2 regions of the Pulveribacter sp. genome follow, and region 2 is predicted to be linked to the other one. Evidence: riboswitches for the same ligand, from Rfam matches in the RefSeq annotation. Region 2 holds a riboswitch; the other holds the start of a gene.

Region 1 (6,395 bases), on a different contig from region 2:
GGTGGGCCGCATCACGAGGCCCATCGCCCTGGCCAGCGACACGGCCCACCGCGTCGCCGGCCTGGACCTGCGCCAGGACATCGTCGGGCACGACCGCGATGAGACGGGGCAGATGCTGAACTCGCTGTCGGCCATGCAGGGTGCGCTGCGGCGCCTGGTCTGGCAGGTGAGCACATCCGTGCATGGCCTGCACCATGCCTCGACCGACATTGCCAACGGCAACGCACGTCTTTCCCACCGCACAGAGGAAACGGCCGCCAGCCTGCAGGAGACAGCGGCCGCCCTCGAGCAAGTGACGCGCGCCGTGCAGCGATCGGTGGAAACAGCGCAGCTCACCGAGACGCAAGCGGCCCAGGCTGTCGCCGTGGCACGCAGCGGCAGCGACGTCGCGGCGCGCGTGGCGCAAACCATGCAGCAGATATCTCACACGGCGCACAAGATCGGCGACATCACCGGCGTTATCGACGGGCTGGCCTTTCAGACCAACATCCTGGCGCTCAACGCGGCGGTGGAAGCGGCCCGCGCAGGCCAGCAGGGCAGGGGTTTTGCCGTGGTGGCCAGCGAGGTGCGCAGCCTGGCCAACCGCTCTGCCGCGGCGGGCCGTGAGATCCGGGCGCTGATCGCTGCATCGGTCGAACAGATGGATACCGGCGCCACGCTAGCCGCAGACGCACGCCACACCATGGAGCACGTGGTCACGGCCATCCAGGGCGCCGCCCGCACCATGGCCGACATGCGCACCAGCCACCAGACGCAGCAACAGGACATCCTCTCCATCCACGCCGCGCTATCCCGGCTCGACCAGGCAACGCAGCAGAACACGGCGCTGGTCGAGGAATCGGCTGCAGCCACCGAAAGCTTGCGCGGCCAGGCCCACGACCTGGCCGCGCAGGTGAGCCAGTTCCGCCTGCCCGACGAGCCAGCCGGGAGGACGCTTCCCAGCAGCACAACCGCGCTGCTGCCGGCCCACTAGCCCACGCCACAGGCCCGCTCAGCCGACGGGAAGGATGGGAACGTACAGCTCCCCCCCCGAGCGGTTGAACTCCTCGGCCTTGGCCTGCAGCCCCTGGCGCGCGAATTCGCGCACCTCCTGCGTGATCTTCATCGAGCAAAACTTCGGCCCGCACATGGAGCAGAAGTGCGCCACCTTGGCGCTGTCCTTGGGCAGGGTTTCGTCGTGGTATTCCTGCGCGGTCTCGGGGTCCAGGCCCAGGTTGAACTGGTCCTGCCAGCGGAAGTCGAAGCGCGCCTGCGACAGGGCGTCATCGCGCGCACGGGCGCCCGGATGGCCCTTGGCCACGTCGGCCGCATGCGCAGCGATCTTGTAGGCAATGATTCCCTGCTTCACGTCGTCGCGGTCGGGCAGGCCCAGGTGCTCCTTCGGGGTCACGTAGCACAGCATGGCCGTGCCCATCCAGCCGATCATGGCCGCGCCGATGGCCGAGGCGATATGGTCGTAGCCCGGTGCGATGTCGATGGTCAGCGGCCCCAACGTGTAGAACGGCGCCTCGTGGCAGGTCTTGAGCTGCTCGGCCATATTGGCCTGGATCAGATGCATGGGCACGTGGCCGGGACCTTCGATCATGGTCTGCACGTCGTGCTTCCAGGCCGTTTGAGTCAGCTCGCCCAGCGTGTGCAGCTCGGCGAACTGGGCTTCATCGTTGGCGTCGGACGCACACCCCGGACGCAGGCCGTCGCCCAGCGAGAAGCTCACGTCATAGGACTTCATGATGTCGCAAATGTCCTCGAAGTGCTCGTACAGGAAGCTCTCCTTGTGGTGCGCCATGCACCACTTGGCCATGATGGAACCGCCGCGCGAGACGATGCCCGTGCGCCGCTGCGCCGTCAGGTGGATGAACGCCAAGCGCACCCCGGCGTGGATGGTGAAGTAGTCCACGCCCTGCTCCGCCTGCTCGATCAGCGTGTCGCGGAAGATTTCCCAGGTCAGGTCTTCGGCAATGCCGCCGACCTTTTCCAGCGCCTGGTAGATGGGCACGGTGCCGATGGGCACGGGGCTGTTGCGGATGATCCAGTCGCGCGTGGTGTGGATGTTCTTGCCCGTGGACAGGTCCATCACGTTGTCCGCACCCCAGCGGATGGCCCAGACCAGCTTCTCCACCTCCTCCTCGATGCTGGAGGTGACGGCCGAGTTGCCGATGTTGGCGTTGATCTTGACCTTGAAGTTGCGCCCGATCGCCATCGGCTCCACCTCCGGGTGGTTGATGTTGGCCGGAATGATGGCGCGGCCGCGCGCCACCTCATCGCGCACGCATTCGGGCGTGATGATGTTGGGGATGCTGGCGCCCAGGCCGTTGCCCCTCAGGCGCTGCTCGCGCGCGGCGTCCTGCAGGTAGGGCTGCATCCACTCGCGCCGGCCGTTCTCGCGCAGGGCCACGTATTCCATTTCGGGGGTGACGATGCCCTTCTTGGCGTAGTGCATCTGCGTGACGTTGGCGCCGCTGCTGGCGCGCAGCGGTCGGCGCTGCAGGGCCGCGGCCTCGGCGCGCAGCTGCGCCAGGCGCTCGCCCTCCTCAGCCTTCTGGCCGTCGTCCAGCGCCTTGCGCACGCGGCCTTCGTAGCCCTCGGTGTCGCCGCGCGCCGCAATCCATTCGCTGCGCACGCCGGCCAGGCCCCGGCGCACGTCGATTTGCACGGCCGGGTCGGTGTAGGGGCCCGAGGTGTCATAGACGCTGACCACTTCGCCATTGGTCAGCGTGATGTCGCGCACAGGCACGCGCAGGTCGGCGCGGCTGCCGGACAGATAGGCCTTGCGCGAGGCAGGGAAAGGCTCGCGGGCGCTGGACAGCAGCTGGGCGAAACGGTCGAGGTCGGGGGCGTTCATGACGGGCACTCCAGTTCATCAGGACGAATGAATGAAATGCTCCGCAATCGGCCATGAAGGCCTAGTACACCCCGCAGGGGGGACGCAGGCCGGCCATGGCTGCAGCTCTTCTTACGCTGGTACTAACCAGATCAAGTTCGCGGTTTTGGCGGTCGGTCCGCCATCTCAGCACGCCATTTGTCGTTCGTGCACCCCGGAGCAGACGCGAGTATAGGCAGGCGGCCTTCAGGCCAGGCGCTCAAGGGCCAGAACGGCGAAGAACACCAGCCCGGCGATGAGCGTCCACTTCACGATCACGACGCCAAAACGCTTGTAGCGTTGCTGCCCGGTGGCGGCGAAGAAGGCGAACGAGACGGCCGCCGCCAGGAACAGCAGCAGCACGAGCCAGCGAAACAGCAGCATGGCGCGCCCCGCTCACCAGGCCCGCACGGGCTGGGCAAAGCCGCGCGGCGCCTGGCGCTCGTGCTCGAAGGCCATCAACTCCCAGGCATCCTGCTGCGCCAACAGCTCGCGCAGCAGCTGGTTGTTCATGGCGTGGCCCGAGCGGTGCGCGCTGTAGGCCGCCAGCAGCGGGCGGCCCACCAGGTACAGGTCGCCCATGGCGTCCAGGATCTTGTGCCGGGCGAACTCGGCGTCGTAACGCAGGCCATCGGCGTTGAGCACCTTGTAGTCATCCATGACGATGGCGTTGTCCAGCCCTCCGCCCAAGGCCAGGCCGCTGGCACGCAGCATCTCCACGTCGCGGGTGAAGCCGAAGGTGCGGGCACGGGCAATGTCGCGCGCATAGTTGCCCTCGCCCAGATCGAACTCCACGCTCTGGCCGGTGGAGTCCACCGCCGGGTGGGCGAAATCGATCTCGAAGCGCAGCTTGAAGCCGTGGTACGGGTCGAGCCGGGCCCACTTCAGGTTGCTCCCCTCGCCCTCGCGCACCTCCACGGGTCGCGTCACGCGAATGAAGTGCTTGGGCGCGTTCTGCAATTCGATGCCGGCGCTTTGCAGCAAAAAGACGAAGGACGAGGAGGAGCCATCCAGGATGGGCACCTCCTCGGCGGTGATGTCCACATACAGGTTATCCAGCCCCAGGCCGGCGCAGGCCGACATCAGGTGCTCCACCGTGTGCACCTTGGCCCCGCCCACGCCGATGGTGGAGGCCATGCGCGTATCCACCACGGAATCGGCGCGAATGGGAATGTCCACCGGCTCGGGCAGATCCACGCGGCGAAACACGATGCCCGTATCGGGCGCGGCGGGGCGCAGCGTCAGCTCCACCCGTTGGCCGCTGTGCAGCCCCACGCCCACGGCGCGCGTGAGGGTCTTGATGGTGCGTTGCTGAAGCATCGGTCGATTTTAGGCGGCCGGTGGCCCGCTGCACGGCCAACGCCCGGCTATGGCGCCGATAGGGCGTGGGTACGGGCAAAAGGCACAATACGACTCTTGTGTAAGCAAACGTAGGCAATAAGTGCCTCTCCTTTTTTCCGTCATGAACAAACTCAGCTTCAAGGCCAAGATCGTCCTCATGCTGGCCACCGCGCTGCTGGCGCTGCTGGCCATGGCCACCATGGCGCTGCTGCAGGCGCGCCAACTCATCATCCAGGCGCGGCAGGACACCCTGGCCACAGCCGTGCAATCCGCGCACAGCATCGTGATGGCCTACAAGGCCCGGGCCGACAGCGGCGCCGTGCCCAAGGAGGAAGCGCAGAACGCTGCCCGGGAGGCGCTGCGCCTGTCGCGCTACGGCGGGCCGGACGGCCGCACCGAGTACTTCTATATCTGGACGCTGGACAGCCATGGCGTGATGCACCCCATCAAGCCGGAATGGGAAGGCCAGAATATGGACGGGAAGCTCAAGGACGGCACGGGCATGGACCTGCTGCGTCAGATCACCAGTGCCCTGGCCGCCAGCACCGATGGTAAGGCCTTCGTCGCCGCCATGTTCCCGCGGCCGGGCCAGCAGGAGCTGTCCCCGAAGCTGCAGTACGCCATGCGCGTGGACGGCTGGAACTGGTTCGTCGGCTCGGGCCTGTACACCGACGATGTGGACGCGGCCGTGCGCCAGGCGCTGCTCAAGGATATGGCGCTCGTGGCCCTGGTCATGCTGCTGGTGAGCGCTGTGGGCTGGGCGGTATTGCGCTCGGTGCTGCGCCAGATCGGCGGCGACCCGGCGCAGGCCATGGCCGTCATGGCCGAGGTAGCCCATGGCCGCCTGGACGCGCCCGTGCCTGCCAGCACACCCGGCTCGCTGCTGGACGGCCTGGCACACATGGTGGCCTCGCTGCGCCGGCTGGTGGCCGAGGTGCGCTCGGCCTCGGACAGCATCGCCACCGCCGCCGCCGAGATCGCCCAGGGCAACAACGACCTGGCCCACCGCACCGAGGACACGGCCAGCAACCTGCAGGCCACGGCCAGCAGCATGGAGGAGCTGACCGGCACCGTGCGCCAGACCTCGGACTCTGCCCAGACCGCCAACCAGCTGGCCAGCTCGGCCGCGCAGGTCGCCGGGCGCGGCGGCCAGGTGGTAGCGCAGGTGGTGGACACCATGCAGCAGATCAACGCCGGCAGCCGCAAGATCAGCGACATCACCAGCGTGATCGACTCCATCGCCTTTCAGACCAACATCCTGGCGCTGAACGCCGCCGTGGAGGCGGCCCGCGCCGGCGAACAGGGCCGCGGCTTTGCCGTGGTGGCCGGCGAGGTGCGCCAACTGGCCCAGCGCAGCGCCGAGGCCGCCAAGGAGATCAAGACGCTGATCAGCGCCTCGGTGGACAAGGTGGAGACGGGCACGCAGCTGGTGGGCAGCGCCGGCAGCACCATGGACGAGATCGTGGCCAGTGTGCAGCGCGTGAGCGACATCATTGGTGAGATCGGTGCAGCCACCTCCGAGCAAAGCCAGGGCATTGCCCAGGTCAGCACGGCCATGAGCGAACTCGACCAGATGACGCAGCAGAACTCCGCGCTCGTCGAGCAGTCCACCGCCGCAGCCGAGAGCCTGCGCGAGCAGGCGCTGCGGCTGACCCAGGTGGTGGCGCTGTTCCGCCTGGAAGCGGATGCCGCGCCCGTTGCTGCCCACCGCCCCGCGGCCGTGCCGACGCCGCGCCCGGCCGCCGTTCAGCCTCTGGCGACCCGGCAGGCGGCCCCCCCTGCCAGGGCAGCGGCACCGCGCCCGGCCATTGCGGTGCCCACCACCGCGCCAGCCAAGGTGCCGGCAGGCACCCAGGACGACTGGGAATCTTTCTAAAAAAGCAAACAGGCATGAAAAAAAACCGCTGGCACAAACCAGCGGGTTTTTTTGTTTGAGTGGCCTGTGCCCGGCGATCAGTCCGCCTGCTTGCGCAGGAAGGCCGGGATTTCCAGCTCGTCCATGCCGCCCGAGGACAGCGCATCCACGCGTGCCGTGGCCTGGGTGCGATTGGTGCGCCAGACGCTGGGCACGGCCATGTTGCCGTAGTCCGTGCCGCTGGCACCACCGACCACGCCGCCGGCCACGGCCGCACCAGCAACCGGCATGTGGTAGGCCACGTTGTCGGTGCCGGTGCGCAGGCTGCCCTGCACCACC
Region 2 (6,395 bases):
GACTACGTGGACCCGACCAAGGGCGAGGCCCAGCGCGAATGCGGCCTCCATTTAGCCCACTGATATGAAACACCCCCCGCAGGCGCTGCGCGCCTTCCCCCCGCTCTCGCAATGCTGCGCATTGCGGGCAGGGGGACGCAGCCCTCGCTGCGGGGCGGCCCTTGCTCGGCTGCCCTGGCTTGGGTTGCGTCAGTTTGATGCCGCGTGGACCTTGCGCGGCACGATAGATAACCGGATTGGAAAAAACAGATGAACGCCCGTGTCGACCCCGACGTGCTGAGCACCTTGAGCAACCGCCACCTGGACGCGCTGGAGGAAGAAACCATCTTCGTCCTGCGCGAGGTCGCCGCCGCCTTCGAGCGCCCGGCCCTGCTGTTTTCCGGCGGCAAGGATTCGCTGGTCATGCTGCGCTGCGCCGAGAAGGCGTTTGGCGCCGGCCACATCCCGTACCCGCTGTTGATGATCGACACCGGGCACAACTTTCCCGAGGTCACACAGTTTCGCGACCAGCGTGCGGCCGAGCTGGGCGCGCGCCTGATCGTGCGCAGCGTGGAGGATTCCATGGCCCGCGGCACCGTGCGCCTCAGTCGCCCCGACGAACCGCGCAACGCGCACCAGTCGGTGACGCTGCTCGAAGCCATCGAAGAATTCCGCTTCGACGCGCTGATCGGCGGCGCCCGGCGCGACGAGGAAAAGGCCCGCGCCAAGGAGCGCATCTTTTCGCACCGCGACAGCTTCGGCCAGTGGCAACCCAAGGCCCAGCGGCCCGAGCTGTGGACGCTGTTCAACACCCGCATTGCGCCGGGCGAGCACTTCCGCGTCTTCCCCATCAGCAACTGGACCGAGCTGGACGTCTGGCAATACATCGAGCGGGAGGCCATTGCGCTGCCCAGCCTCTACTACAGCCACCCGCGCCAGGTGGTCGAGCGCCGCGGGTTGCTGGTGCCCGTCACGCCGCTCACCCCCGCAAAAGACGGCGAGCAGGTTGAAACCCGCGCGGTGCGCTTTCGCACCCTGGGCGACATCACCTGCACCTGCCCGGTGGCAAGCGACGCCGCCAGCGCCGCGGAGATCGTCATCGAGACCTTGTCGACTGAGGTCAGCGAGCGCGGCGCCACACGCATGGACGACAAGACCAGCGACGCCTCGATGGAAAAACGCAAGAAGGACGGGTATTTCTGATGACCACCGCCACCGCACCTGGCACTATCAAAACAATAGCTGCCAGCGCCCAGCAGGCAAGCGCTGCGGCCACTTTGGACCATGAAACCGCGCTGCGCTTCATCACCTGCGGCAGCGTGGACGACGGCAAGAGCACGCTGATCGGCCGCCTGCTGGTGGACAGCCGCGCCGTGCTGTCCGACCAGTTGGCCGGCGTATCGCGCTCGGGCGAGACCGACCTGGCCCAGCTCACCGACGGCCTGGCCGCCGAGCGCGAGCAGGGCATCACCATCGACGTGGCCTGGCGCTACTTCGCCACGCCCGCGCGCAAGTTCATCATCGGCGACGCGCCCGGCCACGAGCAGTACACGCGCAACATGGTCACCGCCGCCTCGCAGGCCGACTGCGCCGTGGTGCTGGTGGACGCCACCAAGCTGGACTGGCAGCCGGGCGAGCCCGCCCTGCTGGCGCAAACGCGCCGCCACGCCCTGCTGGCCCACCTGCTGCGCGTGCACTCGCTGGTCTTCGCCGTGAACAAGCTGGACGCCGTGACCGACCCCGAGCGGGCCTTCCACCACATCCGCGCGGCGCTGGCGCGCTTTGCGCATGAGGCGGGCTTGAGCGTCGCCGCCACCGTGCCCCTCTCCGCCTTGAAGGGCTGGAACGTGGCCGCGCCCCAGCCCGGCTGGTGCGGCTACGACGGCCCCGCCCTGCTGCAGTTGCTGGAGCGCCTGCCCTGCACCCCGGCCGACGCGCAGCTGCCACTGGCCCTGCCGGTGCAGTGGGTGGAAAAAACCGCCTCGGCCTCGGCCGACACCACACAGGGCCGGCGCGTGTTCTGGGGCCGCGTGGCCACGGGCAGCGTGGCGCCGGGCATGCAGGTGCAGGTCTTCCCCAGCGGCCAGGCCGCGCGTGTGGCCCAGGTGCTGGACCACGCCCGCCGCCCCGCCGACGCGGCCACCGGCGCCAGCGCCGGCATCGTGCTGGACCGCGAGGTGGACGTCTCGCGCGGCGACTGGATCGTGGCCGCGCCAGTGCCGGCGCTCACCGCCGACGACGATTTCGACAGCCCCGCCGCCACCACCGCGTGGCCGGGCCAGCGCGAGCTGTCGGCCACCGTCGCCTGGCTGGACGACGAGCCGCTGGCCGCCGGGCGCGTGTACTGGGCGCTGCACGGCCACCGCTGGGTCAAGGCCAAGGTGCGCCGCGTAGCCCACCGGCTGAACATCCACACCCTGGCGCAGGAGACGGCCGACGCACTGGAACCCAACGCCATCGGCCACGTCGAGCTGCAGCTGCAGGAAGCCATCCCCGCCGCCCCCTTCGCCCATGCACGGGTGCTCGGCTCGATGATCCTGGTGGACACCGCCAGCCATCGCACGGCCGGCGCGGTGCTGGTGCGCTGAGGGGCGCCCAGGCAGCCCCGCGGCTTGATCCGTATCAAGGTAACCGGACCCGGGCCATGGCCTGGCGCCCGGTTGCCGCGCCTCGCAGCCTAAAATTGCGGGCTATCCCGAATACCCAAGAACTCTAGAGCTCACTCATGACTCACGTCGTCACCGAGAACTGCATCAAGTGCAAATACACCGACTGCGTGGACGTGTGCCCCGTGGACTGCTTCCGCGAAGGCCCGAATTTCCTCGTGATCGACCCGGACGAGTGCATCGACTGCGCCGTCTGCATCCCCGAGTGCCCGGCCAATGCCATCTTCGCCGAGGAAGACCTGCCGGCCGACCAGCTGCCCTACATCAAGCTCAACGCCGAGCTGACCCCGAAGTTCAAGAGCATCACCAAGAGGAAGGGTGCCCTGCCCGATGCCGACGAATGGAACGGCAAGCCCGACAAGCTGCAATACCTGGAACGCTGATCCACGCATGAGCACTGCCACGCCGCAGAGCGTTGACGCCGTCGTCATCGGCGCCGGCCCCGTGGGCCTGTGGCAGGTGTTCCAGCTCGGGCTGCAGGGCATCGCCGCGCACCTGATCGATGCGCTGCCCCACGTCGGCGGACAGTGCGCCCAGCTGTATGGCGACAAGCCGATCTACGACATCCCCGGCATCGCGGTCTGCAGCGGGCTTGAGCTGGTCGAGCGGCTGCAGCGGCAGATCGCGCCCTTTGCCCCCACGCTTCACCTCGGCCAGCAGGTCAGCGCCCTGGCCGCGCAGGACGATGGCCGCCTGCTGCTGCAGACCAGCGCCGGCCTGCGCCTGGCTGCGCGCAGCGTGTTCATCGCCGCCGGCGTGGGCGCCTTCGTACCGCGCGCGCTCAAGGTGGAGGGCCTGTCGGCCTTCGACGGCAGCCAGCTGCTGTACCACCCTGCCCGCCTGGATGCCGCCGCCGGCCGCCGCGTGGTGGTGCATGGCGGCGACGCAGCCGCCGTGCAGGCCGCCATCGACTGCGCGCCGCTGGCCGCCAGCGTCGCGCTGCTGCACCGGCGCGACGCCTTCGACGCGCCGGCCGAGGCGCTGGAGCAACTGCAGGCCTTGCGCGCGGCGGGCCGCATCCACGTGGCCACGGGGCAGATCACCGGCGTGCAGGCCAGCGGCGGGCGGCTGCAAGGCCTGCAGCTGCTGAACCCCCAGGGCGAGCCCGAGACGCTGGCGCTGGACCTGCTGCTGGCCTATCCCGGCATCTCGCCGCGCCTGGGGCCGATGGCCGACTGGGGCCTGGCCATGCAGCGCAAGCAGATCACCGTGGACCCAGCCACCTTCGCCACCAGCGTGCCGGGCATCTACGCGGTGGGCGACATCAACAGCTACCCCGGCAAGCGCCGCCTGATCGTCTGCGGTTTCCACGAAGCGACGCTGGCCGCCTTTGCCGCCGCAGAGCAGTTGACGGGCCACAGCGGCCCGCTGGAATACACCACCAGCAGCGAGCGCCTGCAGCGCCGCCTGGGCGTGCTGCCCGCCGCCTAAAATGCCCCGGCGCGGCCGCCCTGGCCGCGTTTTGCTGGGGGTGTCCTGCGCCGATCGCGGCCAGGGCTGAGATCACACCCTTCGAACCTGACTGAGATCATCCTCGCGCAGGGAAAGCACGCCGGGCCGCCGCCATGCCGCAGCGCGCCCGGCGCCTGCCCGCGCGACCTGGCCCAAGGAGCGCACCGCATGACGACTACCCCTTCCCCCGCCGCCGGCGCGGCCAACGAGGCGCTGGCGCCCGTCGCCGCCGCGCAGCGCGTGTTCCGCTGGCACGACCATGCCTCGCTGTGGTTCAGCCTGGGCGTGGGCCTGCTGGTCATGCAGGTGGGCGCCTATCTGATGCCGGCGCTGTCGCCGCGCGAGGCGCTGGCGGCCATCGTCGCCGGCTCAGCAGTCGGCGCCGGCCTGCTGGGCTGGGTGGCCAAGCTCGGCTGCGACAGCGGCCTGGCCAGCGCCGGGCTGATGCACGCCGTCTACGGCCGGCGTTTTGCCGCCCTGCCCATCGTGCTGAACATCGTGCAGCTCGTCGGCTGGGGCACCTTCGAGCTGGTGGTGATGCGCGACGCCACGCTGGCCATCGCGCGCCAGTCCGGCGCCATGGCGGGCGCCGCCTGGGCGGTGCCGGCCACGCTGCTGTGGGGCGGCGTGGTGGTGCTGCTGCTCAGCGGCTCCATGGTGCAGCTGGTGCGCCGCATCATCGCGCGCGTGGCGCTGCCGCTGGTGGTGCTGTCGCTGCTGTGGCTGACCTGGCAGTTCGCCGCACTGGCGCAGGCCCAGGGCCTGGCCGAGCTGTGGCGGCGCCCGGGCGCGGGCGGCATGGGCGTGATGTCGGCCCTGGACCTGGTCATCGCCATGCCCATCTCGTGGCTGCCGCTGGTGGCCGACTACGCTCGCCACGGCACCAGCGGGCGCACGGCGCTGCGCGCCACCTGGGCCGGCTACGCGCTGGCCAACATGTGGTGCTACGGCCTGGGCGTGCTGGTGGCGCTGGTGCTGCCCAGCCAGGATCTGGTGACGGCGCTGCTGCTGGCCCAGGGCGGGCTGATCGCGCTGTCGCTGATCCTGATCGACGAAGTGGACAATGCCTATGGCGACGCGTACTCGGGCGCCGTCTCGGCGCACGCCCTGCGCCCGCGCACCAGCGTGCGGCGCCTCGGCATCCTCATCGCGCTGCTGTGCACGGGCCTGGCGCTGCTGCTCCCCATGCACAGCCTGGAGCCCTTCCTGCTGCTGCTCAGCTCGGTCTTCGTGCCGCTGTTCGGCGTGGTGCTGGGGCGGCTGGCCGGCGGCGCCGCGGCGCGCGTCGACCTGGCACGCACCGCGCCCGTGCACTGGCCGGCCGTGCTGCTGTGGCTGGCGGGGGTGGCCTTCTACCACGCCGGCCCGCGCCTGGTACCCGGCATGGGCGCGGCCCTGCCCACGCTGGCGCTGTGCCTGCTGCTGTCGTGGGCAACGCGCGAGCGCGCGGCCAAGCCTGCTATGGTTTGAGTAGCTGCCAGCGCTTGATCAGCGCCATATTCAAAATATTTAGACTTGAAACCCCCATGAATCAAGCGCCAGCAGCTCTCATTTAAATAGCAACGCCACGCACGCCGGAACTTCGCGGCGCGCGTGCCCCTCCATTTCGGTTGGCCTTTTCACACCCATCCGCACAGAAAGGAACCCCGCCCCGTGTCGTTTGACCTGCCCCGCTTTGCCTCCGCCCTCCGTACCGCTGCCGCCGCGCTGGCGCTGGCCGCGCCGCTGCTGGCCCCCGCCGGCGCGCAGGCGCGCGAGTTCGTCAGCATCAAGGGCAATGTGGTGAACGTGCGCGAAAAACCCACCACGCGCTCGGACACGCTGTGGGAGCTGTCCAGCGGCTACCCCCTGCAGGTGCGTGAGCGCCGCGGCCAGTGGCTGCGCGTGCGCGACTACGAGGCCACGCTGGGCTGGGTCTTCGCCCCACTGACCACCAAGACGCCGCACCGCGTGGTGACGGCGCGCACCGCCAACCTGCGCGCCAAGCCCGGCACAAACAGCCGCGTGGTTGGCAAGCTGGAGCAAAACGAGATCGTGCGCACGCTGGAAAGCCAGGGCACCTGGACCAAGGTGCGCAGGGGCGGCGGCCAGACCGGCTGGGTGGCCAAGCGGCTGACCTGGGGCTGGTGATCCGCCCCGTGCCGCCGCTTTCTCCTATCTCTTTTCTTCTTCGATGATGCGCTGCGCCACGGGCGCGTAGCCGTGGTTCAGCGGCCCCTGGCCGGCGCCCGTGCGCACGTCGGCGCCGGCGGCGATCGCGCCCAGGATGTAGCTGCGTGCCTGGCGCACCGCCTCGGG

What was found. Region 2 has a riboswitch for thiamine pyrophosphate ahead of RT282_RS06315 (cytosine permease). Riboswitches for the same ligand answer to the same signal wherever they lie in the genome.
Region 1: it holds a riboswitch for thiamine pyrophosphate, as region 2 does, so the genes downstream of both, thiC (phosphomethylpyrimidine synthase ThiC) here and RT282_RS06315 (cytosine permease) in region 2, are expected to answer to the same signal.

What each region holds. Positions count from the first base shown of each region.
Region 1 is NZ_DAMATK010000004.1:91,557-97,951, reverse strand. Features, by position in the region: gene RT282_RS13005 (methyl-accepting chemotaxis protein) at 1-973, shown strand, start outside; gene thiC (phosphomethylpyrimidine synthase ThiC) at 992-2,842, opposite strand; TPP riboswitch at 2,934-3,048, opposite strand; gene RT282_RS12995 (hypothetical protein) at 3,068-3,244, opposite strand; gene lpxC (UDP-3-O-acyl-N-acetylglucosamine deacetylase) at 3,257-4,180, opposite strand; gene RT282_RS12985 (methyl-accepting chemotaxis protein) at 4,323-6,077, shown strand; gene ftsZ (cell division protein FtsZ) at 6,155-6,395, opposite strand, start outside.
Region 2 is NZ_DAMATK010000002.1:13,470-19,864, reverse strand. Features, by position in the region: gene RT282_RS06340 (phosphoadenosine phosphosulfate reductase family protein) at 1-63, shown strand, start outside; gene cysD (sulfate adenylyltransferase subunit CysD) at 250-1,182, shown strand; gene RT282_RS06330 (GTP-binding protein) at 1,182-2,567, shown strand; gene fdxA (ferredoxin FdxA) at 2,705-3,028, shown strand; gene RT282_RS06320 (NAD(P)/FAD-dependent oxidoreductase) at 3,036-4,076, shown strand; TPP riboswitch at 4,103-4,208, shown strand; gene RT282_RS06315 (cytosine permease) at 4,266-5,567, shown strand; gene RT282_RS06310 (SH3 domain-containing protein) at 5,751-6,227, shown strand; gene thiD (bifunctional hydroxymethylpyrimidine kinase/phosphomethylpyrimidine kinase) at 6,252-6,395, opposite strand, start outside.